Regions from separate parts of the Listeria sp. PSOL-1 genome, predicted to be linked through region 1. Evidence: riboswitches for the same ligand, from Rfam matches in the RefSeq annotation. Region 1 holds a riboswitch; each other region holds the start of a gene.
The links. A riboswitch is a leader RNA that binds a small molecule or an ion and turns the genes downstream of it on or off. The one in region 1 is predicted to bind S-adenosylmethionine.
Positions count from the first base shown of each region.

Region 1 (5,904 bases):
GAAATTCGCTTCAATGTTAAAAAGCCACCTTTAAGAGCACCATGTTTTTTAATCGCTTCAATTCCATATTCAGAACATGTTGGGTAAAAACGACAAGTGGGTGGTTTGAGTGGAGAAATACATTTTCTATAAAAGCGAATCATTCCAAGAAAAAGCTTTTGCATCATAATTTTTCACCTTCTAAATAATTAGTTTAAGCTTATCATATTTCAAAAAAAAAGAAAGGGGAATGGATTATTTTTTCTTATCATGATAAATATGGGCAACAAGTTGATATTTATTTTACTGAACTCGGTGAGAAAATGGATGATTGCCTAGTCATCGCAAAATTTGATGAAAAGTGGCTTTTTACACAACATAAAATTAGAGGAATTGAGTTTGCTGGCGGTAAGGGTGAGGGAAATGAGACGAATATCGATACCGCAAAACGTGAATTAATGGAAGAAACGGGTGCTTATGCTGATGAATTTATCTTCATCGCTGATTATGTCATTAAAACAACCGAGCGCTGTTTTACAAAGCGTGTCTTTTTTTGTGAAATTATAAAGTTAATATCGCAAAAAAATTATTTTGAAACAAGGGGTCCTGTACTGTTGAAAGGGAAACTGAGGACACTTGTAAAAGACGCTAGTTTTAGCTTTTTTATGCAGGATGAAGGCATGCAAGCTATTTTGGCAGAATTATATCGCAAAGTTAATGTAGAAGAAATGTAGAAATGGAGGTGCTAAAATGGGCATGCCACTTGAAATGAATACCATGATTGTAACAAAAGGTAAGGAATCGCGAATTGGAGAGAATTTTTTTGAATTAAAAAAAGAAGGGTACCGAATTTATCCAATTGATATTCCAATTGAACTTCGTAAAACAAAGACGAGCGAAACAAATGGAACCGTTATTCCACGGAAGCTTATATGGGAAAATAATGTGACTGTTATTGTTTATGAATTAATATCACTTAATTCAAGTAATTAGAATACTGTTTAAATTAAAAGGGGAAGTTAATGAATATACTAGGTCTATTACTTATCATTTATTTTATAAAAGAGCAATTTCATTTTGGGGCCGTTAGCCGCGTTAAGTATTGGATCATCCCAGTTGTTTCATTCGTTATGTTTTGGGTTCAATTTGTAAAAGTGGATGTTTTAGAAGCGCTTTTCCCTGTCTTCATTTGTGTTGTTGTTGGTCTTTTTGTTGGCTGGTTACAAACTTATCATTTACAAGTGAAACAAACGGATAGTGGATTATTTGTTCGAAGTGGCTTTTCTTATTTATTAGGTTGGCTGATTGTATTTATCATGCAAGTGGTCATGGTGATCCTCGTTGAAGGGAAGTTGAAAGAATCAGTTAGTGGGATGCTTATTGAAGAGGTTAAGCGGGATGTTTTCACCTTTTTGTCTTTTACACCTAGAGAAAATGTAACTGGATGGCTAGATTGGTTGCTCATCGGTGTAACCGGACTTGCTTATTTTTATTTCAGCCGGTGTAAATATCCAGAAATAGGTAAGGCTTTGAAAAAAACAGGTAAAAAGCATTGAATGGCAATGCCTTTTACCTATTTTTATCTCTTATATGCAGTGTTTGACCGATGCCTGATAAAACCAACTAAACTGATAATAAGTGAAGTAACATATTCTAAAAAGCTAGCTAGAAAAATGGCAACAGCAATTTCAGTCTGCTTTAAGCCACCACCATAAAAGCTAATAAAGAATATTATTCCACTTGTAATAAGCCCCATTGTTGCAAGAAAATATTTAAACCAACGCCATTTAAAAACAAATTCAAACAAGCACATTGCAGCAAGGAAGCCAAGAGAAGTTAATGATAATAATAGAATAAAGACCATTATTTAAGCTCCTTTTAAAATCTTAATACTTAGTTTACATCATACCATAGGTTTCAAATATTGATAAGTGGGAAGGAAAACGTTAATGTTTGTAAAGAGGAAATAACGATGATCTATGTTGTTTAAAATAGCAAACTTAATGAAATAAAATAAATAAAGAAAGTGTGTCAAAATGGCAACTGAACTCAATGTAGAATTAGCTTATAAAATTCTTGAAAATGTGGATAAAACAATGTCAAATATGAATGAATTGGTAAATGACCGTCCAAAAACGAGAGATGATAAGATTAATAAAAATGAATTTTTATTAACTTTGTATTTCCTTGAAAAAAATAATTATTTACTTCGCTATCAAAGTGAAGGGAAAATAAGATATTTTCGCACAGAAAAAGGACAACGTATTTTTGAAAGATATGCTGGTTTGCCAAAAGAAAAGTGGCCAAAAAAGGTGATAATCGAAAAAAATTAAGTGTTGCTTTTCATTATTTTATACCCTATAATGTAAGACATATTGTATGTATCACATAAAAATAAAAATGATTCTTATCCAGAGCGGTAGAGGGACTGGCCCTTTGAAGCCCAGCAACCTACACTTTATGTTGTAAGGTGCTAACCTGTTGCAGGAATTTTTCCTGAACGATGAGACGAAGGTACTTAGATGTAAGCGGCCTTTTCTCTTTATGTCAAAATGAGAAAGGACCGCTTTTTGTTTGATTGAGTAACATGGTTAAACACTAGTGAAAGAGGAGAAGGAGGTAAAATAAAGATGACTGAAAATCGTCATTTATTTACATCAGAGTCTGTTTCTGATGGACATCCAGATAAGATTGCAGATCAGATTTCTGATGCTATTTTGGACGCGATTATTGCAAAGGATCCTGATGCAAGGGTTGCTTGTGAAACAACTGTAACAACGGGACTTGTTCTTGTTGCTGGTGAAATAACAACTTCTATTTATGTAGATATTCCAAAAATTGTTCGAAAGACAATTAAAGAAATTGGCTATACGCGAGCTAAATATGGTTTTGATGCAGAAACTTGTGCTGTACTTACTGCAATTGATGAACAATCACCAGATATTGCTCAAGGTGTCAATGAGGCTTTTGAAGTGCGTAGTGGTTTAAAGGAAGATGACGCGATTGAAGCTATTGGTGCGGGCGATCAAGGTTTAATGTTTGGCTTTGCCACGGATGAAACAGAAGCATTGATGCCACTTCCCATTTTCTTGGCGCACGGTTTATCACGCAAAATTGCTGAACTTAGAAAAGATAAAACACTTGATTATTTACGGCCAGATGCCAAAACGCAAGTTACCGTTGAATATGATGAATCTGGTAAGCCTGTTAGAATTGATACCATTGTTATTTCTACGCAACATCATCCAAAGATGACACAGCAACAAATTGCTGCTGATATGAAAAAACATGTGATTTCTGCGGTTATTGATGCAGCATTGTTAGATGATAAGACAAAATATTTTATTAATCCAACTGGACGCTTCGTAATTGGTGGGCCTCAAGGAGATGCTGGCTTAACTGGGCGTAAAATCATCGTGGACACTTATGGTGGTTATGCGCGCCATGGCGGAGGTGCCTTTTCAGGAAAAGATCCGACTAAAGTAGATCGTTCTGGAGCTTATGCTGCGCGTTATGTAGCTAAAAATATTGTTGCTGCAGGGCTTGCTCGGAAAGTCGAAGTTCAACTCGCTTACGCTATTGGTGTAGCTGAACCCGTTTCAATTTCAATCGAAACATATGGGACAAGTTCTATGACTGAGCAAGAATTAGAAAAAGCAGTACGTACGCATTTTGATTTACGTCCAGCAGGCATCATTAAAATGCTTGATTTGCGTAAACCAATTTATCGAAAAACTGCGGCATTTGGTCATTTTGGACGTATGGATCTTGACTTACCTTGGGAACGCACAGATAAAGTCTCTGATTTAAAAGCATTTTTTGCTGAAAAAAGCTCAAAAATTAGTTCAGGAAGGGAATTGTTTTAGGAATTATTGATACGAATGTTAACTTTAAACGCAGTAAAAGTACGTATCTCTTGAGCCTATTTTTATACCAAACGAATGGGCTTTATGATATGATAAACGATGTGAAATAAGCAATTAATTTTTGATATAGAGGAGAATGCCCCAATGTGTGGATTTGTAGGATGCGTACATGACCGCATTGCCGAAATTACAGGCGAAGAAAAAGAAGCATTTAAAGAAATGAATGATATGATTACTCACCGTGGACCAGATGATGAAGGTTATTTTACTGATGATCATATCCAATTTGGCTTTAGACGTTTAAGCATTATTGATGTAGAACATGGGCATCAGCCGCTTACTTATGAAAATGAGCGTTATTGGATTATTTTTAACGGTGAAATTTATAATTATGTTGAATTACGTAATGATTTAAAAAAAGAGGGCATGACGTTTGAAACAGAAAGTGATACTGAAGTTATCATCGCAGCCTATGCAAAATATAAAGAAGAGGTGGCAAGTAAACTACGTGGCATGTTCGGTTTTGTTATTTGGGATAAACAAGAAGCGTGTGTTTATGGTGCGCGCGATCCATTTGGCATTAAACCTTTTTTCTATGCTGAAGAAGACCAGAAGTTATTTGTTGGATCAGAAAAAAAATCCATTTTACATGCCCTTAAAAATAAGAATTTAGATGAAGTTTCGTTACAAAATTATATGACTTTCCAGTTTGTTCCAGAACCAGAAACGCTAACGACTGAAATAAGTCGTCTCTTACCTGGACATTATTTTACTAAAAAAATTGGCGAGCCAATGAATATCAAGCAATATTGGCAGGCCAAATTTTCTCCTGTAAGTAGTTCAGAAGATACACTGATTAAAGAAATTCGCGATGTGATGTTTGATTCTGTCAAAATGCACATGCGTTCAGATGTTCCAGTTGGTTCTTTTTTATCGGGTGGAATTGATTCATCTATTATTGCAGCCATCGCTAAGGAGTATCATCCTGCGATTAAGACTTTTTCTGTTGGCTTTGAACGTGATGGTTTTTCTGAAATTGACGTTGCAAAAGAAACGGCAGAAAAGCTAGGCGTCGAAAATATTAGTTATGTGATCACGCCGCAAGAATACATGGCTGAGCTTCCAAAAATTGTTTGGCATATGGATGATCCGCTTGCTGATCCGGCTGCTATTCCGCTATATTTCTTAGCACGAGAAGCAAGAAAACAAGTTACTGTTGCCCTTTCTGGTGAAGGAGCCGATGAGCTCTTTGGTGGCTATAATATTTACAATGAGCCAAATTCTCTTGCAATGTTTAATAAAATGCCTAAAGCGTTTAAATCGATGTTAGGTAGTGTGGCTAAAGTTATGCCAGAAGGAATGCGGGGGAGAAGCTTTTTGGAACGTGGGACAACGCCAATGGAAGAGCGCTACATCGGGAATGCTAAGATGTTTGGTGAAGAAGAAAAACGGAAGCTACTCGTTCAGTATAAAGAAGGTCAAGATTACACACTTGTAACAGATCCATTTTACTCGGAAACGCGTGACTATGATCCAGTAGAGCGTATGCAATATATTGATATTCATACATGGCTTCGTGGCGATATTTTATTAAAAGCGGATCGAATGACAATGGCTCATTCTCTTGAAGTTCGTGTACCGTTTTTAGATAAAGCCGTTTTTGAGGTAGCGAAAAAAATCCCAGCATCGCTAAAAACCACACAGGGAACAACCAAGTATATTCTGCGTCAAGCAGCCGCAACTTTTGTTCCTGAACATGTTTTAAATCGACGTAAACTAGGTTTTCCTGTACCGATTCGTCACTGGTTAAAAGATGAAATGAATGAATGGGTAAAAAATATCATTCATGAGTCAAAAACAGATCATTTAATCAATAAACCGTACGTCTTAAAGCTTCTTGTTGATCACTGTGCGGGGAAACAAGATTATAGCCGCAAGATCTGGACGGTTGTTATCTTTATGATTTGGCATGCCATTTATATTGAAGATAAATATGATTTTGGTAAATAGATATCCCATTTATTATAACTTCAAAAGTTAGTTTTTATACTAGCTTTTG
Region 1 is NZ_LR760298.1:594,617-600,520, forward strand. Features, by position in the region: gene yidD (membrane protein insertion efficiency factor YidD) at 1-164, opposite strand, end outside; gene ytkD (RNA deprotection pyrophosphohydrolase) at 237-713, shown strand; gene G6Q10_RS02985 (DUF2584 domain-containing protein) at 730-972, shown strand; gene G6Q10_RS02990 (hypothetical protein) at 1,002-1,535, shown strand; gene G6Q10_RS02995 (hypothetical protein) at 1,559-1,843, opposite strand; gene G6Q10_RS03000 (DUF3116 family protein) at 2,016-2,312, shown strand; SAM riboswitch class I at 2,384-2,489, shown strand; gene metK (methionine adenosyltransferase) at 2,610-3,845, shown strand; gene asnB (asparagine synthase (glutamine-hydrolyzing)) at 3,990-5,855, shown strand.

Region 2 (5,904 bases), 1.0 Mb from region 1:
TGGTATAAGTCAACAAGCGTGTTTGATTCAGACCATCCAAACCGTTTATCAAGGTTTATTTCGCGTAGCACCAATTATTCAAAAAACGCTGCAACCTGTTACGATTGAAGCCGCTAAATTTAAAGCAGATGCCAATTTAATAGGAGCAGCAGCAAAAGGAGTCTTACAATGACAAATAAATTTCCAAAAGATTTTTTATGGGGCGCTTCCACTAGTGCTTATCAGGTCGAAGGAGCCTGGAACGAAGATAACAAAGGGCCTTCTGTACAAGATGTTAAAGAAATACCAGCAGGAACCACAGATTTTAAAGTGGCTACGGATCACTATCATCGCTATGAAGAAGATGTTAAATTGTTCAAAGAGCTAGGATTAAAAGCTTACCGTTTTTCTATTTCTTGGAGTCGTGTCATGCCTGATGGTGTGGTTAATCCTGAAGGCATTCAGTTTTATAAGAATTTAATCCAGCTGCTTTTAGATAACCAGATCCAACCAGTTGTTACTGTATTTCATTTTGATTTACCCGTTTACATTGCTGAACAGGGCGGTTGGGAAAAACGTGAAACAATTCAAGCCTTTGCAGATTATTGCCAAGTACTATTCGAACATTTCGGTCAAAAAGTCCCCCTTTGGCAAACGATCAATGAACAAAATGTAATGGCATTAGCTGGTTCGATAATCGGCACTAGTAATAAAACTATGAAAGAAAAATTTCAAGAAAACCACCATATGCTAGTTGCTCAAGCTTTAGTAACAAAACAATTTCACGAAGGAAACTACATTGGGAAAATTGGACCAGCACCCAATATTGCGAGCGTTTATGCAGCTTCAGATAAGCCAGACGATCAAATAGCCGCTTTATACATGAGTGCTCTACGCAATTGGTTATTTTTAGATGTCGCTGTTTTCGGTAAATATAACCATAACGCTTGGCATTTGTTGGAAAAAATCGGGGCAGCACCACAAGTCACTGAGGAAGATCGCCAAACTCTGGCAGCAGGTTCTTGTGATTATATTGCTTTCAATTACTACAATACAATGACTGTTTCTAGTTACTTTGAAAAAGACCAAAGAATTGATCAGCAATCTGGCTTCGGTATTCCAGGTTTTTTCCAAACCGTAGAAAATAAACATTTGCCAATGACTGAATTTGGTTGGCCAATTGATCCTGAAGGCTTTAGATTTACTTTAAACGAAATTTATTCTCGTTACCGTTTACCACTACTCGTTACCGAAAATGGCATTGGTGCTAAAGATCAATTAATAGATGGAAAAGTCCATGACCAGTACCGAATTGACTATCTGGAACAACACATTCAACAAATGGAACGAGCGATTGAAGATGGCGTTGAAGTTTTAGGTTATTGCCCTTGGAGTGCCATTGATTTGATTAGCACACATGAAGGAATTGCTAAGCGCTATGGCTTTATCTATGTCAATCGCACAGATGACGAATTACTAGATTTGGCTCGTTATAAAAAGGATAGCTTTTATTGGTATCAAAACGTGATTGAAAAAAATGGATTAGATAAGAGATAGATGCTTTTAATTAGATGAAAATAGCTTCTCGGCACAGCTATAAAAGAGTAGCTGTGCTGTTTGCTTGCGCTTAAAACACGCATTGATTGACGAAACAAGACAAAGTTTGATACGGTAATTTTGAGGTGAGAATACATGACTATTTTTGATCAAATGGCTAAAAAATACGACACAGAAGAACGTATCTATATCGCAAGTCAAATCGCAAATGAAATCAAGCATTACCTTGGCCCAGAATCCAAAACGAAAAAAGCGATTGACTTTGGCACAGGAACAGGCCTCGTCGGTTTACAGCTTGCTACTGAATTTAAGGAGCTAATCATGATCGATATTGCCAAACAAATGATTGAACAAGTAAATAAAAAAATTACTGATCAGAACATAACAAACGCGAAGACTTTAGTCACGGATTTAAGCCAAAATGTATCGGACAATTTACACACAGATTATCTATTCATGTCACAAGTCCTTTTGCATGTAAAAGAAATCAAAGCGCTTTTAAGAAATATCTTGCACACCTTAAGCCAATCTGGAAAACTGATTATTGTCGACTTTGATAAAAATCCTAATGTCCCATCTGACCGGGTACATAATGGCTTTCGACAACAAGATCTCCAGATAACACTTGAAAAAATAGGTTTTAAAAACATCCAGTCAAGAACCTTCTATCATGGAGAAAAAATGTTTATGAACCAAGATGCCTCGTTGTTTTCGTTAATTGCTGAAAAAGCTTAATAAAGTAGATCAGGCTGTTTTTCATGCTCCTTTAAAAAGTCCGTGATTAAATTAGCAAATTTACTTGTCTCTTCTTCTACTAAAAAAGCATCGTGTCCGTATTCTGAATCAACCTCAACATATGTGACTGGAACTTGAGCCGCTTTTAGCACATTATGATGACGGCGTAAATCGTGAATCCGGAATAGTTGATCGCTTGTAATACCAATCATTAGGTAGGGGATTCGAATGGTCTCACAACATGAAATTTCTCCACTTCTTGGCACAGTAACATCAAATAAATCGATCGCTTTAGTTAAAAATAAATAGCTATTCGCATCAAAGCGTTCAACAAAAGCATCGCCTTGATAATGTAAATACGATTCAACTTGAAAGTGCTCTTTAGAAAATGCAGAAGGAGAACTTTCGCTAACAGTAAAGCGTTTGAAGCGTTTAGAAAAGAGCTCACTTGTTCGGTAAGTCATCATTCCTATCATTCGAGCAGTGGCCAGTCCGCCTTCTGGTTGCCCATCATAATTTCCTTCGTTAAAATCTGGATCATTTAAAATGGCCATACGCATAATCAAATTATAACCAATTGCGTCAGGACCGGCTGCAAGTGGCGAAGCAATATTAATCGCTGTGTCAGTTATGTCAGGATAATCAATCGCCCACTGTGTTGCCTGCATACCACCCATTGAGCCGCCGATAACCGCGATAAGATGCCGAATCTCTAAAGCTGTTAGTAGCTCACGCTGTAGTCGAATGATATCTTTTATACTAAACCCGGGAAAAGTTAGCCGAAAAGCTTTTCCTGTTTTAGGGTTGAGAGAAGAAGGACCAGTTGTGCCACTACACCCGCCAAATACATTCGTACAAATAATAAAATATTTTGTTGTATCAAGCGCTTTACCAGGTCCAATATAAGAATCCCACCAACCAGCTTCATCTTCTGCAAAGTGTTTAGCTGCATGTGCAGTTCCTGTCAACGCATGCTCTAATAAAATAACATTATCCCCTGTTTTATTTAAAATTCCGTATGTTTCATAGCCGATCATGACTTCAGTTAATTTCGCACCATTTTCAAGAATAAATGGCGTTTCTTCAAACAACACTACTTGTTTTAATCCCATATTTTCACATCCTTTTTATAAAATAAAAAGCCCCTCTGGAAAGATACCAGAAGGGACAAATTTTGCAGCATAGAATTGTACCAACTTATCTTTTCAGAAAAAATTTCTGCTGGAATTAGCACCGTGAAATAAATTTCGGTTGCTAAGGCTTCATCGGGCCAGTCCCTCCACCTTTCTTGATAAGAAAACGATTAAATTACATTTATAATACGTTGAATTGATATAATTGTCAATCACTTATCCTACATTTAGCGTTTTAAAAGGGCGAGTAAAGGGTATTTAAATAGCATAGACAGAAGGAAAGGAAGGGTTTTAAGGTGAAGAACTTGACGAGAATTTTAATATTAATTATGGGGATTTTGATGGTTGGCCTTGGTTTTTGGCTAATGTGGAACCCAGTAGCATCTTTACTTGCACTTAACGTTTTTATTGCTACGATCCTTTTAATATCAGGTGTTTTTCAGACGGTTACATATTTTTCTGATCGAAGTAGCCAACATGTTTCAGGATGGGTATTAGCTAACGGGATTTTATCGTTGCTATTAGGTATCTTTCTTTTATCAAACCAGGTTGTCGGTGCGGCAACGCTTGTTCTAATATTTACAATCTGGATTCTCTTTACTGGCATTATGCGTACAGTTGGCGCATTTAGTGCTAGAGATTATCAAGCTAGTGGCTGGGGTTTTCTACTAGTCGTTGGGATTTTAGGAATCATTCTAGGAATTATTGCAATGATCAATCCGCTTGTCAGTGCGATTGGCATTGCTATTATTGTTGGTCTGTTTTTCGTTATAGAAGGTCTTGGCGCAATTGCCACCTTTTTCTTTACAAGTAAAATGAAATAGTAGGACTTGTTTAAAAAATATAGCGTAGGTGCTACAGTTCGAACACGACAAATCGATAGAAAGCGTTTTTATTTAAAAAGTTTGCTAGAATCGGAGCGTACGATTGTACGTGAGAACCGGAAATCTGGCAAACTTTTTAAATGCGAACGCTTGCCGTCGATTTAGTTTGTGCATGCCCAAACTCCTTTTTGTTGATCATCTGAGTGGAAAAGCATAAGCTAGTAATAATACGAAAAGAAAGTGAGGACAAAGAATGTATATTCGTGCACTGGAAGAAGATGATTTGCTTGATATTCATAAATTAAACAATCGATTGCATATTATGGCTTATTGGTTTGAAGAGCCCTATGAATCTTTAAGTGAGCTCAAAAGCTTATATCTAAAACACATTTATGATGAATCAGAGCGCCGTTTTGTTATTATTGAAAACAAAAGCTTTGCTGGAGTGATTGAACTGGTTGAAATTAATTACATTCATCGTAATTGTGAAATTCAAGTGATTATTAAAGAAGATTATCAAGGAAAAGGTTTGGCGCAAAAAGCAATGGAGCAAGGGATAAATTATGCTTTTCAAATACTTAATTTGCATAAAATTTATCTATATGTGGATATTGAAAATAAAGGAGCCATTCATATTTATCAAAAACTAGGTTTTCAAATCGAAGGGACAATGATTGAACAGTTTTATATGAAAGGCGAGTACCGGGATAGTTACTTTATGGGGCTATTAAAAAGAAATTGGAATCAATAATTAGCCATATGATTAGTGGATAGCCTTTCTTATTAAAAAGGTTATCCACTGACAAGGCTATCCTTTTATTCTTTTTTCACTTGCTCTACTTCGACCACTCGAAAGCCTTTTTTATTTAAGCGTTGAACGATGATATCTTTTGTGTTAGCCGTTGTATCAAGAGGTAAGGAGATAAGAACACGGCGAATAAAATCATCAGTTTGATTATCTAAAGTGATTAAGTTTGAGATCGAAGTATAGCGATCAATAATTTTTGTGATTTTGGTAAGCGCACCAGGAACCTCGCCAGTTGCAACAGTCAAAACATAACTTGTTGTACTAACATTCCAAGCATCTTCTAATAGGCCGAGTAATTTTCCATGCGTTAAAATGCCATAGAAAGTACCATTTTCATTTAAAACGGTGATAAAAGGTAATTCCTTAATTGTAAAAAAAACTTCAAAGAATGAAGAATTAACGTTGATGTGTTTTGTTTTATTTTTTAGTAATGAGGTGACAGGTTCCATTAGGCTACCGCCATTAGCTGCATGTCGATAAATGTGCATCTTGTAAATATTACCGAGAAATTTTTCTCCGGTCTCATCAAGAACGGGGACACAGCGGTATCCTGATTTTTCCAATAAATCAATAGCTTCTTTTAGTGTGGCCGTTTTCGAAACAGTGGTTAACTTGATTTTTGGAATACAAAGATTTTTGATTAACATGACAGTCACTCCATTCATTTCTTATTTATACCTATTTTAGCTTAAAGCATGTGGATAGTACAGCGACAATAAAAAAGCACTTCACAAAAGCGAAGTACGTGGTTGCTTAATTGCAATAAACATGTTATAGTAAATGGATGTCATCTTTTATGTATAATTATTTAATTCTATCTCATTTCAATTATACATAAAAGATTGATTTTTGTCAAGTGATAAATGGA
Region 2 is NZ_LR760298.1:1,620,715-1,626,618, reverse strand. Features, by position in the region: gene G6Q10_RS07890 (ROK family protein) at 1-172, shown strand, start outside; gene G6Q10_RS07885 (glycoside hydrolase family 1 protein) at 169-1,536, shown strand; gene G6Q10_RS07880 (class I SAM-dependent methyltransferase) at 1,672-2,271, shown strand; gene G6Q10_RS07875 (homoserine O-acetyltransferase MetX) at 2,268-3,383, opposite strand; SAM riboswitch class I at 3,466-3,569, opposite strand; gene G6Q10_RS07870 (HdeD family acid-resistance protein) at 3,701-4,228, shown strand; gene G6Q10_RS07865 (GNAT family N-acetyltransferase) at 4,482-4,979, shown strand; gene cbpA (cyclic di-AMP binding protein CbpA) at 5,045-5,683, opposite strand.
Region 2: linked by a shared signal. The riboswitch ahead of G6Q10_RS07875 (homoserine O-acetyltransferase MetX) and the one ahead of metK (methionine adenosyltransferase) in region 1 are both predicted to bind S-adenosylmethionine.

Region 3 (5,904 bases), 1.0 Mb from region 1:
TAATCGAGCTGCTAAAAAAGCGAACTCAGTGGCAATGAAATCGAATGCATTACATTTATTTACTGATGTCTTTACTTCACTTGGTATTGCTTTAAGTTTACTGCTTGTCTATTTAACTGGCTGGTTATGGCTTGATCCTGTTATTGCGATTATTACTGCCATTTACATTATGTTTGAAGCTTGGCAGTTGTTAAAAGAATCATTCCCGCCATTGATGGATGAGCGTCTTTCAAAAAAGGAAGAGGCAGAAATTAAACGCATTATTTTAACCCATAAAGCAGAGTTTATTGAGTTTCATGATTTTCGTTCTAGACGCGCAGGTGCTGAGGAATACATTGATTTTCACTTAGTTGTCCCATCGGAAATGACAATTGAAAAAGCGCACTCATTATGTGATGAAATTGAGACAGAAATTGGCGATTTTTACTCGAAAGCACAAGTATTAATTCATCTAGAGCCAGAAGAAGAACGAATTTATTCGAAAAAAGTTTAATTTTTATTAAAGAAGTCTCATAGTAGATTTCTTTTTTTTATCAGCAGATGATACAATGAAGATAATTCAAATAGAAAGGATAATAGATGATGACGGCTATTTTAATTGCAGATGATGACAAAGAGATTGTTGATTTAGTCAAACTCTATCTCCAAAATGAAGGCTATGATATCTTTCAAGCCTATGACGGGGCACAGGCATGGCAATATGTGCAGGAAAAAGATTTGTCGCTCGTTATTTTAGATATTATGATGCCTGAAATGGATGGGCTTGAAGTTTGTAAGAAAATGCGTAATGATGGCATTAATACACCGATTTTAATGCTTAGCGCGAAAGCAGAAGATAATGATAAAATTATGGGCTTGCTCACTGGGGCAGATGATTACATGGTTAAGCCCTTTAACCCAGTAGAACTCTCCGTTCGAGTTAAAGCGATTTTGCGTCGCATCCAATTGATGAAAACAAGCGAACAGACTTCAAGTGAAAAGCTTGTCATCGGTCCAATTATCATTGATCGGTCACATCATATTGTGACAGTTAATGAAAAAGAGCTTCATTTGACGACATCTGAATTTGATATTCTATATTTGTTAGCAAGTGAGCCAGGGCGTGTTTTTAGCTCAGAATATATCTTTGAAAGAATTTGGCAAGAACAAGCATTTGGTGCTAGCAAAACGGTTATGGTGCATATTAGTAATTTGCGTGATAAATTGCGGGAGGCGCTCGGCGGGGAAAATGTGATTAAAACCATTTGGGGAGTGGGTTATAAAATTGAGATTTAAACGATTCATTAAAAATATTAGTCATATAATGAACCCTTGGCAGATCATGTTTTTTATCGTTGTTTCCTGGTTAGGTGCTGCGATTCTTTTACGAACAGTTTATTTTTGGATGATTAATATTCGTGATGATTCCGTTGTTTTACGTGGCTTGACTGAAACTTTCCTCACTTTATTTGGTCATGGAAAATTTCAAACCATCATCGATTCGCCGTTGTTGCTTTTGACCAAATTTCTTTTTCAAGTGATGATTGCGCTGCTCATTTTTTTCATTTTCTATCGTTTAACGCGTCAAAGAAGGTTGAAAAAGCAGCTGCAAACCATTAATTATGCGTTAAATCTTGATCAACCAGTCGATACAGAAAGCCTTGTGCCAGAGATTCGCGAACTTGAGGTTAATATTGAAAAAATGCGTGATCGCCAAAGAAACCTGATGGAGCAAGAGCAGCAAGCACAACAAGCTAAAAACGATTTAATTACCAATGTTTCGCATGATCTTAGAACCCCACTTACCTCTATTTTAGGTTATTTGAGCTATATTCATGACGATCGGTATCGTGATGAAATCGAACTTCGCTATTATACCGAACTCGTTTATAATAAAGCGCGTCATTTGCATAAATTGATTGATGACTTATTTTCCTATACACGTCTTGAGAGCCCAGATTATACATTAGCCAATGATCAACTTGATATGATTGAACTTTTACGACAATTGGTTGCAGAATTTGATGGTTTAGCGCAAAAAAAAGGAATGGAATTGGTTGAAATATACGAAGATGATAATTTAATGGTCAGTGGCGATGGAAATCAGATCATGCGACTTTTTGAAAACTTATTTTCAAATGCTTTGCGTTACGGAGAAGGGGATAAACAAATTGACATTACTGCTCGTCGTGATGGTGAATGGGCAGTTATTGGTGTAACCAATTATGGCAAAGAAATTCCAGCGTTTGATTTACCACATTTATTCGAACGTTTTTATAAAGTGGATAAAAATCGTACAACGACAGGTACAGGTTTAGGCCTTGCGATCGCTAAGTCAATTGTAGAAAGACACGGTGGTTTAGTTATGGCAACCAGCAAGAATCATCGAACGACATTTACGGTGAAATTACCGTTATTATAGCTATAATTTTTTAAAATTCGATAATAACAAAAAATAACAGTTGCTTTTCACGCTCATTTCACTTATAATTTAAAACATACATTTACACTAGGAAACGTTATCTGTAGATTCTTATCAAGAGTGGTGGAGGGAAATGCCCAGTGAAGCCCAGCAACCTAAGTAGTTTTACTTAAGGTGCTAATTCATGCAGGACACAAGTTGTTCTGGAAGATGAGAAGAAAGCAAACCTTAACATTCGGTGCCTTTCTGCTCATGCAGGAAGGTTTTTTTGTGTGATGGATTAATCTCGAAAAAAGGTGAAATAAAATGATTACTTTGCAAAATGTTATTAAAGATTATACTTCTGGTAAAAAAAGGGTTCGTGCTGTTGAAGGTGTCAATTTAACCATTAATCAAGGTGAAATCTTTGGAGTTGTTGGCTATTCAGGTGCAGGGAAAAGTAGCCTAATTCGTATGTTTAATGGTTTAGAGCTACCAACTTCTGGCAAGGTTGAAGTAAACAACAAAGAAATCAGTCGCATTCGTGGTCGTGAATTGCGAAAAGCCCGCCAGAAAATTGGAATGATTTTCCAACATTTCAATTTACTTTGGTCGCGAACTGTTTTTGAAAACATTGCTTTTCCACTTGAAATAGCTGGAATTCGTGGTAAAAAACGAAAAGCCCGAGTAAATGAACTCATTCGACTCGTGGGCCTCGTTGGAAAAGAAGACGCTTATCCAGCGGAGCTTAGTGGTGGACAAAAACAGCGCGTTGGTATTGCGCGCGCTTTGGCTAACGATCCAACGGTTTTACTTTGTGATGAAGCAACATCAGCGCTTGATCCGCAAACAACGGATGAAGTTTTAGAATTATTACTAGATATTAACAAGCGACTGAACTTAACGATTATTGTCATCACACACGAAATGCACGTTATTCGTAAAATCTGCAAACGCGTAGCTGTAATGGAAGCGGGTAAAGTTGTAGAAATGGGCGAAGTATTAGAAGTCTTCAAACATCCAGAACAAAATGTTACCAAACGTTTCGTCAGACAAGTGACGGAAACAGATGAAACAGAAGATCTCATTCATTTGCTCCTAAGCAATTATTCAGATGGGAAGCTTGTACGACTCCTTTTCATGAGCGAAAATGCGACACAGCCAATCATCTCCCAAGTAGCGCAGCAAAATCATGTGTTGCTGAATGTTCTTCATGGCAGTTTAACACAAACGCAAAATGGTGCTTACGGAACATTATATGTTCAAATTCAAGGTGATGAGCAACAAATTGAGGCGACAATTGGCGATCTGCGCGCACTTAATGTAGAAACTGAGGTGATTGAAGCATGAGCAAACTTTTTCCAGATGTTGATTGGCATATCATGTGGGGCTATACAAGTGAAACTTTATATATGACCTTAAGTTCGCTTGTTGCTGTATGTATTCTTGGTATCTTATTAGGGTTATTATTATTTTTAAGCAACCGCCAAGGGAATGTCGGCGCTAAGGTTTTATATTGGATTACAGCTATTTTAGTCAATGTTTTCCGATCTATTCCTTTTATTATATTAATTGTTTTACTTTTACCAATGACAAAGACGCTTGTAGGTACGATCATTGGACCGAAAGCCGCTTTGCCTGCTTTAATTATCTCAGCAGCGCCATTTTATGCGCGTATGGTAGAAATTGCTTTCCGCGAAGTAGATAAAGGGGTTTTAGAAGCAGCTAAAGCAATGGGAGCTAATTTATTTACAGTGATTTGTAAAGTCTTAATTCCTGAAGCTTTACCAGCAATTATCTCAGGTCTTACAGTAACCGCGATCTCACTCGTTGGTTTTACAGCGATGGCAGGTGTTATTGGTGCAGGTGGGCTAGGAAATGCTGCGTACTTAGAAGGTTTCCAACGTAATCAGCCAGATATAACGATTGCGGCAACAATTATTATTTTAATTATCGTCTTTATCTTCCAGATCATTGGCGATTTATTAGTTAAAAAAGTAGATAAAAGATAAAAGAGGAGCGTGTTTATATGAAGAAAATTGTTTCAGGTTTGTTGATCACTAGCTTAATATTTGTTCTTGCTGCGTGTGGTGGAGGCGCGAGTAAAAAATCTTCTGACGACAAAACATTAGTTGTTGGTGCATCTAATACACCTCATGCACAAATTTTAGAGCAAGTTAAACCGATTTTAAAAAAAGAAGGTGTTAACTTAAAGATTGTTAAATATACCGATTATGTAATGCCTAATAAAGCTTTAGACGAGGGAGAACTAGATGCCAACTACTACCAGCATGTACCTTTCCTTAAATTGGAAGAGAAAGAAAAAGGTTATAAATTTGCTAATGTTGGTGCCATTCATCTTGAACCAATGGGTGTATACTCTAAAAAAGTAAAAAAACTTAAAGATCTAAAAGATGGTTCACAAATCTTACTTTCAAACAGTAAGTCTGATTGGCCGCGTGTCATTAGTATTTTTGTAAAAGCTGGGCTACTTAAATTAAAACCAGGTGTTAACCCAGAAGATGCAACATTTAATGATATCAAAGAAAATCCAAAAAACTTAAAGTTTAAGTATGACTTAGATCCTGCGTATCTCATGACAGCTTACAATAATGGAGAAGGCGATGCAGTTGTCATTAACTCAAACTTTGTTGTAGACCAAGGTTTAAATCCGATGAAAGATTCTATTGCCATTGAAGGCAAAGATTCTCCTTATGCAAATATTATTGTTACCAAAGAATCAAACAAAAATAATAAAAATATAAAGAAACTAGTCGATGCACTTCATTCAAAAAAAATACAAGACTGGATTCTAAAAAAATGGAGCGGAGCAGTTGTTCCAGTGGATAAATAAGCAAAACATGTAATTTTGACTTGTTCATGATATCTGACCTTTACATCATATAGTTCAAAAAATAGCGCGTAGGTGCTACATTTCGAACACGATAAATCGAGCGAAAGTGTTTACATTGAAGAAGAGTGCCAGAAGCCGGAAGTGGAGCGTACGACTGTACGTGAGAACCGGAAGTCTGGCACTCTTCTTCAATGCTGCCGTTAGCGTTTAAAGGTGGTAAAGTCGTGGTAAAGAAATGTATAATATACCTATAGGGGGTATGAAGATGAAGCATAGTAATTTTAAAAAACGTTTCTTCATTTCAGTTATTTTAACGATTCCCATTTTTTTCATGTCATCAATGACGGAAATGCTAACAGGGGCTAAAGTTGAATTCCCAGGCTCTAATTGGGTGCTCTTAAGTTTAGCAACAGTCATCTTTTTTTATGGTGGATGGCCTTTTCTTTCTGGCACGATAGAAGAATTAAAGGAAAAAAATCCAGCAATGATGACACTGATAGCGCTAGCGATTATTGTGGCATATGTATATAGTGTCGCGATTCTTTTTTCAAGTAATGGTATGAATTATTTTTGGGAATTAGCGACATTAATTGACATCATGCTTTTAGGCCATTGGATTGAAATGCGGGCAGTAATGAATGCTAGCAATGCTTTGAAGAAAATGGCCGAA
Region 3 is NZ_LR760298.1:1,639,347-1,645,250, reverse strand. Features, by position in the region: gene G6Q10_RS07965 (cation diffusion facilitator family transporter) at 1-493, shown strand, start outside; gene G6Q10_RS07960 (response regulator transcription factor) at 580-1,275, shown strand; gene G6Q10_RS07955 (sensor histidine kinase) at 1,259-2,401, shown strand; SAM riboswitch class I at 2,510-2,618, shown strand; gene G6Q10_RS07950 (methionine ABC transporter ATP-binding protein) at 2,708-3,730, shown strand; gene G6Q10_RS07945 (methionine ABC transporter permease) at 3,727-4,392, shown strand; gene G6Q10_RS07940 (MetQ/NlpA family ABC transporter substrate-binding protein) at 4,410-5,234, shown strand; gene G6Q10_RS07935 (copper-translocating P-type ATPase) at 5,500-5,904, shown strand, end outside.
Region 3: linked by a shared signal. The riboswitch ahead of G6Q10_RS07950 (methionine ABC transporter ATP-binding protein) and the one ahead of metK (methionine adenosyltransferase) in region 1 are both predicted to bind S-adenosylmethionine.

Region 4 (5,904 bases), 540 kb from region 1:
AGCAATATCATCAGCAACTTCCAGCAAAAATGTCAGTGGGTGTCGATGATTAAAAGCTCCAGTAGCAGATGTAACTTCTTTAAAAATAGCTTCGTCTGCATAAAAATAACCTAATTTTTTACTTTTAATCTGCGTTTTATTGATATGTAATGAAGAGACTGGATATTTAATGATGCTATTTAGCGTTGCATGTGTTAAATTCAAACCATATTCATCAAATAAATAATGTAGTTTAGATACTACACGAAGTACTTGTGCATTCCCTTCAAAATAAAGAAAATCCTGCTTCATTTGTTGTGTCAATAAATGATCTAATGCTTTACCATTATATTTGATTTTTGATAAGTTTATTTTAAACCATTCACGAATCGATTCTTCTCCAAAATGACCGAATGGCGGATTTCCCATATCATGTAATAAACCGGTACAAGCGAGTATTTCCGGTATTTTTTCAGCATCTTCATATGTGAACTCGGCATCAATGTTGTCTTCGCTAATTTTATGTGTAACCATGTTTCCCATTGATTTGGCAATGGTTGAGACTTCAATTGAATGTGTCAGACGTGTACGAACAAAGTCGCTCTTTTCTAATGGGAAAATCTGTGCCTTATCTTGAAGTCGCCTGAAGGAAGCACTCATAACAATACGCTGATAATCATTTTCAAACGCACTACGAATATCAGAGCTTTTATAGCGAGTAACACCCGATTCGCGTCTTCTTTTGTCGTTCACTAAATGATCCCACTTCATCTTTATCACTTCTTTCATTAAGCTATTTCTTTTCTTATTGTATCTTAAAAAGTTGTGAAATACTATTATCATCTTTTTAGCAAAAGAAGCATAAGCAAAGAAAAATAAGGGTATAACAAAAAGAAGGTGAATTTCAAGAAAGGGTGAATTATAATGACCACGTATAAACGAATTTTAGTCGGCATTGATGGTTCAAATGAAGCTGAAGCAGCACTTAGACGCGCCATCCGAATAGCAAAAACAAATGAAGCTGTTCTTGGCATCGGCTTTGTAGCGGACCTTCGCAGAATTGCTCCATTAATAGATTATGAACAAACTTACGCTAAAAAAGCAAAAGCTTATGGCGAAGAATTGATCGAAATTTATGCAAACGAAGCAAAACATGCCGGGATAAAGCAAGTTGAAACATTCGTTCACTTTGGAACACCTAAAGCAACTATGGTTCATAAAATTGCAAAAGAGTTTAAGGCTGATCTAATTATTGTAGGAGCAACAGGTCTAACCGCTACTGAACAAATGTTAATAGGAAGCGTCACAGAATACATTGCACGCCACGCTCCTTGTGATGTCATTATCGTACACGGAAAATCTTGGAATGAAAGAAAAGATATTTAATATCGCCCTTAAAACAAGCGTATTAAAAACTTGCCCTAGAACTAGTAAGCAACAAATTAATTTGTTATGATTACTTAGAAAGCAAAATTTCAAAAGCAAGGACAACAAGAATAAAAGCCATTGTCATATTAAATCCTCGCTCATAGTTCAAAAGAAATTTACAAATTGCGCAACCAAGAGCTGCCCACGTGAAAGATGCCAAAAAGCCAATCATAGCAATCGTAACCGTCCAAAGTGATAATACAAAATAGCTGCTTGCATGCGGAACAATATAAGTTGCCATAGCTGTCAAAACATATAAAATCGTTTTTGGATTTAGAAATTGCAATAGATAACCTTGTAAAAAAGTAGGACATTGATGACCTGCTCGCTTCTTTTTATGTGCAGTAAAAACCATCTGGTAAGCTAAATATAGTAAATAAACAAACCCGATAATTTTTAAAATAATGTAAAAGTTGGCTGATACATTTAACAATAATGAATTAAATAGGATGCTTAAAATCGACAATGTTAAAAAGCCAGCACCGATCCCAAATAAAAAATGCAATGTCTTTTTCATTCCTAAATTTGTTGCATATTTCATCGCCAAAATATTGTTCGGACCTGGCGTAAAACTCATAAAAACAGCATAAAATACGGTTGCAACAAATAACATAAAAATCACCATCCTATACAAAGGATTATATTTCCTTTTAAAAGGAAAGTCAAGTTCGATTAAAAATAAGGAGACTATTTGCATGAATGACATCCATATAACGGTTGCTCGTAATCTCAAAGCGCTGCGAAAAAAACGCGATATCACTTTAAAAGAGCTTTCCGAACTAACAACCGTCAGCACAACAGCACTGAATGAAATTGAAAAGGGAAAAGTTGTCCCATCAATTAATACACTTTGGAAAATCGCCAATGGCTTGAACATTTCTTTTAGCGTCCTTGTAGATGACGCCTCACCGCAAGTAAAGATTATTCAAAAGGAGAATGTAGACTTTGTTTCTGCACATGATCAAAAATATCGTGTTTATCCTTATTTTCCGTTTGACCGGAAAGTGAATTTTGAATGGTTTACAGTGGAAATGGATCCAAGTGCTAAGTTAGAATCAGAAGCACATTTAGCAGGAAGTGAAGAATATTTGACACTTTACGAAGGTTCTCTAGAGCTAGATATCGCAGGGAAAATTTATCGCTTGGAAAAAGGCGACGCTATTAAATTTGAAGCAGATTGCAAGCATACCTATGTAAACCGAAGCAATGAAATGACAGTGATTAGCATGATTATTTATTATCCTTAATCATTTCACACTAAAAAAATGCTAACAGTGCTTATAAAAAGAGGAGGAATAAGAATGAATCACTTGAAAATAGCTATTGCGTCAGATCATGGCGGTATTGCATTGCGCAAGACAATTGTGAAGTATTTACAAGAGACCAAAATAGATTATATCGAGCTTGGGCCCGAAACCTCTGAGTCTACTGACTATCCCCCACTTGCTTTTACAGTCGCCAACAAAGTCACCACAAATGAAGTCACACATGGTATTTTAATCTGTGGTACGGGTATTGGCATGAGTATCGCTGCCAATAAGGTGCCTGGAATCCGTTGTGCCCTTGTAAGTGACACCTTTAGTGCACACGCTACACGCGAACATAACGATAGTAATATTCTCGCTTTAGGTGCACGCGTTATTGGCCCAGGACTTGCCCTTGAGATTGTTGAAACATGGCTACATACTGAGTTTCAAGGCGGTCGCCATAAAAAGCGTATTGAACAAATTACAGCTTATGAAAAAGAGTCTGAGACATAATACGATTCAGCTCATACGAACTAAAAAATAGCGCTTAGTGTTACATTTCGAACATAATAAATCAAGTGAAATCGCTTATGTTTAAGCGATTTTTCAGGAATCAGAAGCCTGGCAATCCTCTTAAATATGAGCGCTTGTCGCCGATTTATTTTGTTTTTGTCAAAGGCTTTTTTCCCTCATAACTTTTGACCAATAACTGAATTTATGGTAAATTTTCATTACTAGAATTTAAAAAACAGCGTATTCTTATCATGAGAGATGGAGGGAATTGGCCCAAAGATATCTCAGCAACAGACCATTTGGCACTGTGCTAATTCCAACAGACCCCGTCCGTCTGATAGATAAGAAGAGACTTGTGATGCTCTTCTTTCATATAAAGAAGAGTTTTTTTATAAAAAAAGAAAGGAGGGATTAAAGGTGTCATTACATTTTAGCCATTCCATTCATTATGTTCATAATTTAGACGATGTTGCTCGCCAATTTTCACATTATGGCCTAGCACTGCAAAATAAATCACAAGATGCGCTTACATCAGCAAGTGCTTTTTTATCTCCATATGTCGAATTTTTTTCACTAAATAAACAAGAAAATAACGACCGCAATTTCTTAAAACAAGAAGCTAATCTTTATCTTCCAGTCCAGCAAATATTTGGCCGTATTGCACTATCTACCAGTCATTTGGAAGAACTGAAACATCGGTTCAAAAAAGCTGGGCATAAAATAAGTGCGCCGATCTCAGGGAAACATTCAAACGGAACAAAATGGCAAGGCTTTACCATTTTAACTGACTATAATCACTTGCTTTACCCACTTTTTATCGATCAAAAAAGCAGCGTAACTAAACAAGAGGCCCCTACTTTAAAAAACATTTACTTTCGCGTTGAAAACCCTCAATCTGTTTGCGAACACTGGCAAGAAATCCTTCATTTAAAGCCACTTTATATCAAAGGTAAACAAGCTTTACAAATTGATAACTTTCATTTAATTTTTGAAAAAGGTAAGATCAATCGTCTCCATTCACTAGAATTTGAAGCCACTGATTGGCCAGTTAGTCAAACTGAATTTCGAATTGGTCAAGGCTTCTATCGTTTTAATTGATTGTATGTATAGCGAAAAACACATTTTTAAGCAATATGAAATATTATTTCAAAAGCAAAAAATCTGCTATAATGAAAGAAAAAAGGAATGGAGTTTTATGCCATGCAAGCTGGAAGCGTTACAAGCCGAATTCAAGGAATGATTGCTTCTCTTCCTAAATCCGAACAAAAAATTGGACAAGTTATTTTAAAAGATCCCGAATGGGTTGTTTGTTCTTCCATCCATAGCTTAGCTGAAAAAGCTGATGCGAGTGGCGCAGCGGTTATTCGTTTTTGCAAATCGCTCAATTTCGCTGGCTTCCCCGAATTAAAACGCCAACTATCCATTGAGCTTTCAAAACCTCAAAAGCTAGGTTACTATGATGTCAAGCCAGATGACTCATTTACTTCTATCAAGGAAAAACTCGTTTCGAATATGGTACAAGCTGCTAGCGATACCATTTGCTTATTAGAAGAAAAAAACTTGCTTAAAGCGTGCTCTATTTTAGAAGAAGCAGATACGATCTATGTTTACGGAGTAGGTGCTTCATGGTTAATTGCAGAAGACTTCGCACAAAAGTGGCTTCGCTCTGGAAAACACGTGCTCGCTTCTCAAGATCCACATGTTTTAACCATGGCCTTTTCGAGTAATAATAAGCCAAGTGCTTTTCTAGGTATTTCTTATAGTGGTGAAACGTCTTCCGTCTTAGAACTAACTCAACTTGCAAAAGAAAATAGCTTAACAACCATAAGTTTAACTCACTTCGGTACAAATCGTTTGAAAAATATTGCTGATTTATCTCTTGAAACCTCGCGTGCTCCTGAATCCGAGCTTAGAAGTACAGCCACCAGCTCAAGACATGCACAATTTTTAACAGTAGATGTGCTCTACTATTACTACGCAACACTCCATTACAATGAAATGATTCACCATATCCAAAAATCACGTAATGCAACAGACCGTCTTCGTGAAAAATAAAGTCCTACTAAAATCAATGAGTAGATACTTTAACAAAAGTACCTACCCATTGATTTTAATATTTTTACTCGTCTTTCTTATGTGAGATAACTTTTGTTCCCTTATTTTCTGCAATTTCTTGCGCTCGTTTCTCGGCATCTTCTTTATTTGAAAAAGTCGCACTTGCTTGTTTAGCATTCTCCGATTTTACTTCCCATTTCCCATCACGAAAGCGCACATGAACGGGTTCATCTAATGTGTCAGCTCCTGTTCGGCCTGGCTTTTTTTCGTGGTTTTGGACATGCTTATTTTTTAATTCCTGTTTGTCGGATTTGTTTGCTTTTTGATACCATTCTTCGGCTTGTTTTGTAGCAATCGGTATGGCTCTTTCTTCTGGATAACCATCCTTTAACAGTGCATTCCCAATGTCAATTGCTTTCTTTCGTTCTAATTCTGCTAAGTTTTTCCATGATGGAGGGTAATCACTTGTTGTCCATGGCATTCTATCATCCCACCTTCATTCATTTATAAAAAGCGTCTTAAAATGGTTTTAAATGGCGGCATCTTCGCTAGTTTATGCTCTTTTCGCAATGTTTTTCCTTCAAAAGTAAGATACCCTTTTGCTTCCTCCCAAATAATTTTACCTGGGAGTGGTGCAGCATCTGCATCCACATGAACATCAATAATCACAGGAACTTTTTCA
Region 4 is NZ_LR760298.1:54,075-59,978, reverse strand. Features, by position in the region: gene G6Q10_RS00270 (deoxyguanosinetriphosphate triphosphohydrolase) at 1-750, opposite strand, end outside; gene G6Q10_RS00265 (universal stress protein) at 904-1,365, shown strand; gene G6Q10_RS00260 (LysE family translocator) at 1,436-2,020, opposite strand; gene G6Q10_RS00255 (helix-turn-helix domain-containing protein) at 2,103-2,654, shown strand; gene rpiB (ribose 5-phosphate isomerase B) at 2,709-3,167, shown strand; SAM riboswitch class I at 3,411-3,515, shown strand; gene G6Q10_RS00245 (VOC family protein) at 3,585-4,265, shown strand; gene G6Q10_RS00240 (MurR/RpiR family transcriptional regulator) at 4,368-5,222, shown strand; gene G6Q10_RS00235 (DUF2188 domain-containing protein) at 5,287-5,703, opposite strand; gene G6Q10_RS00230 (pyruvate oxidase) at 5,727-5,904, opposite strand, start outside.
Region 4: linked by a shared signal. The riboswitch ahead of G6Q10_RS00245 (VOC family protein) and the one ahead of metK (methionine adenosyltransferase) in region 1 are both predicted to bind S-adenosylmethionine.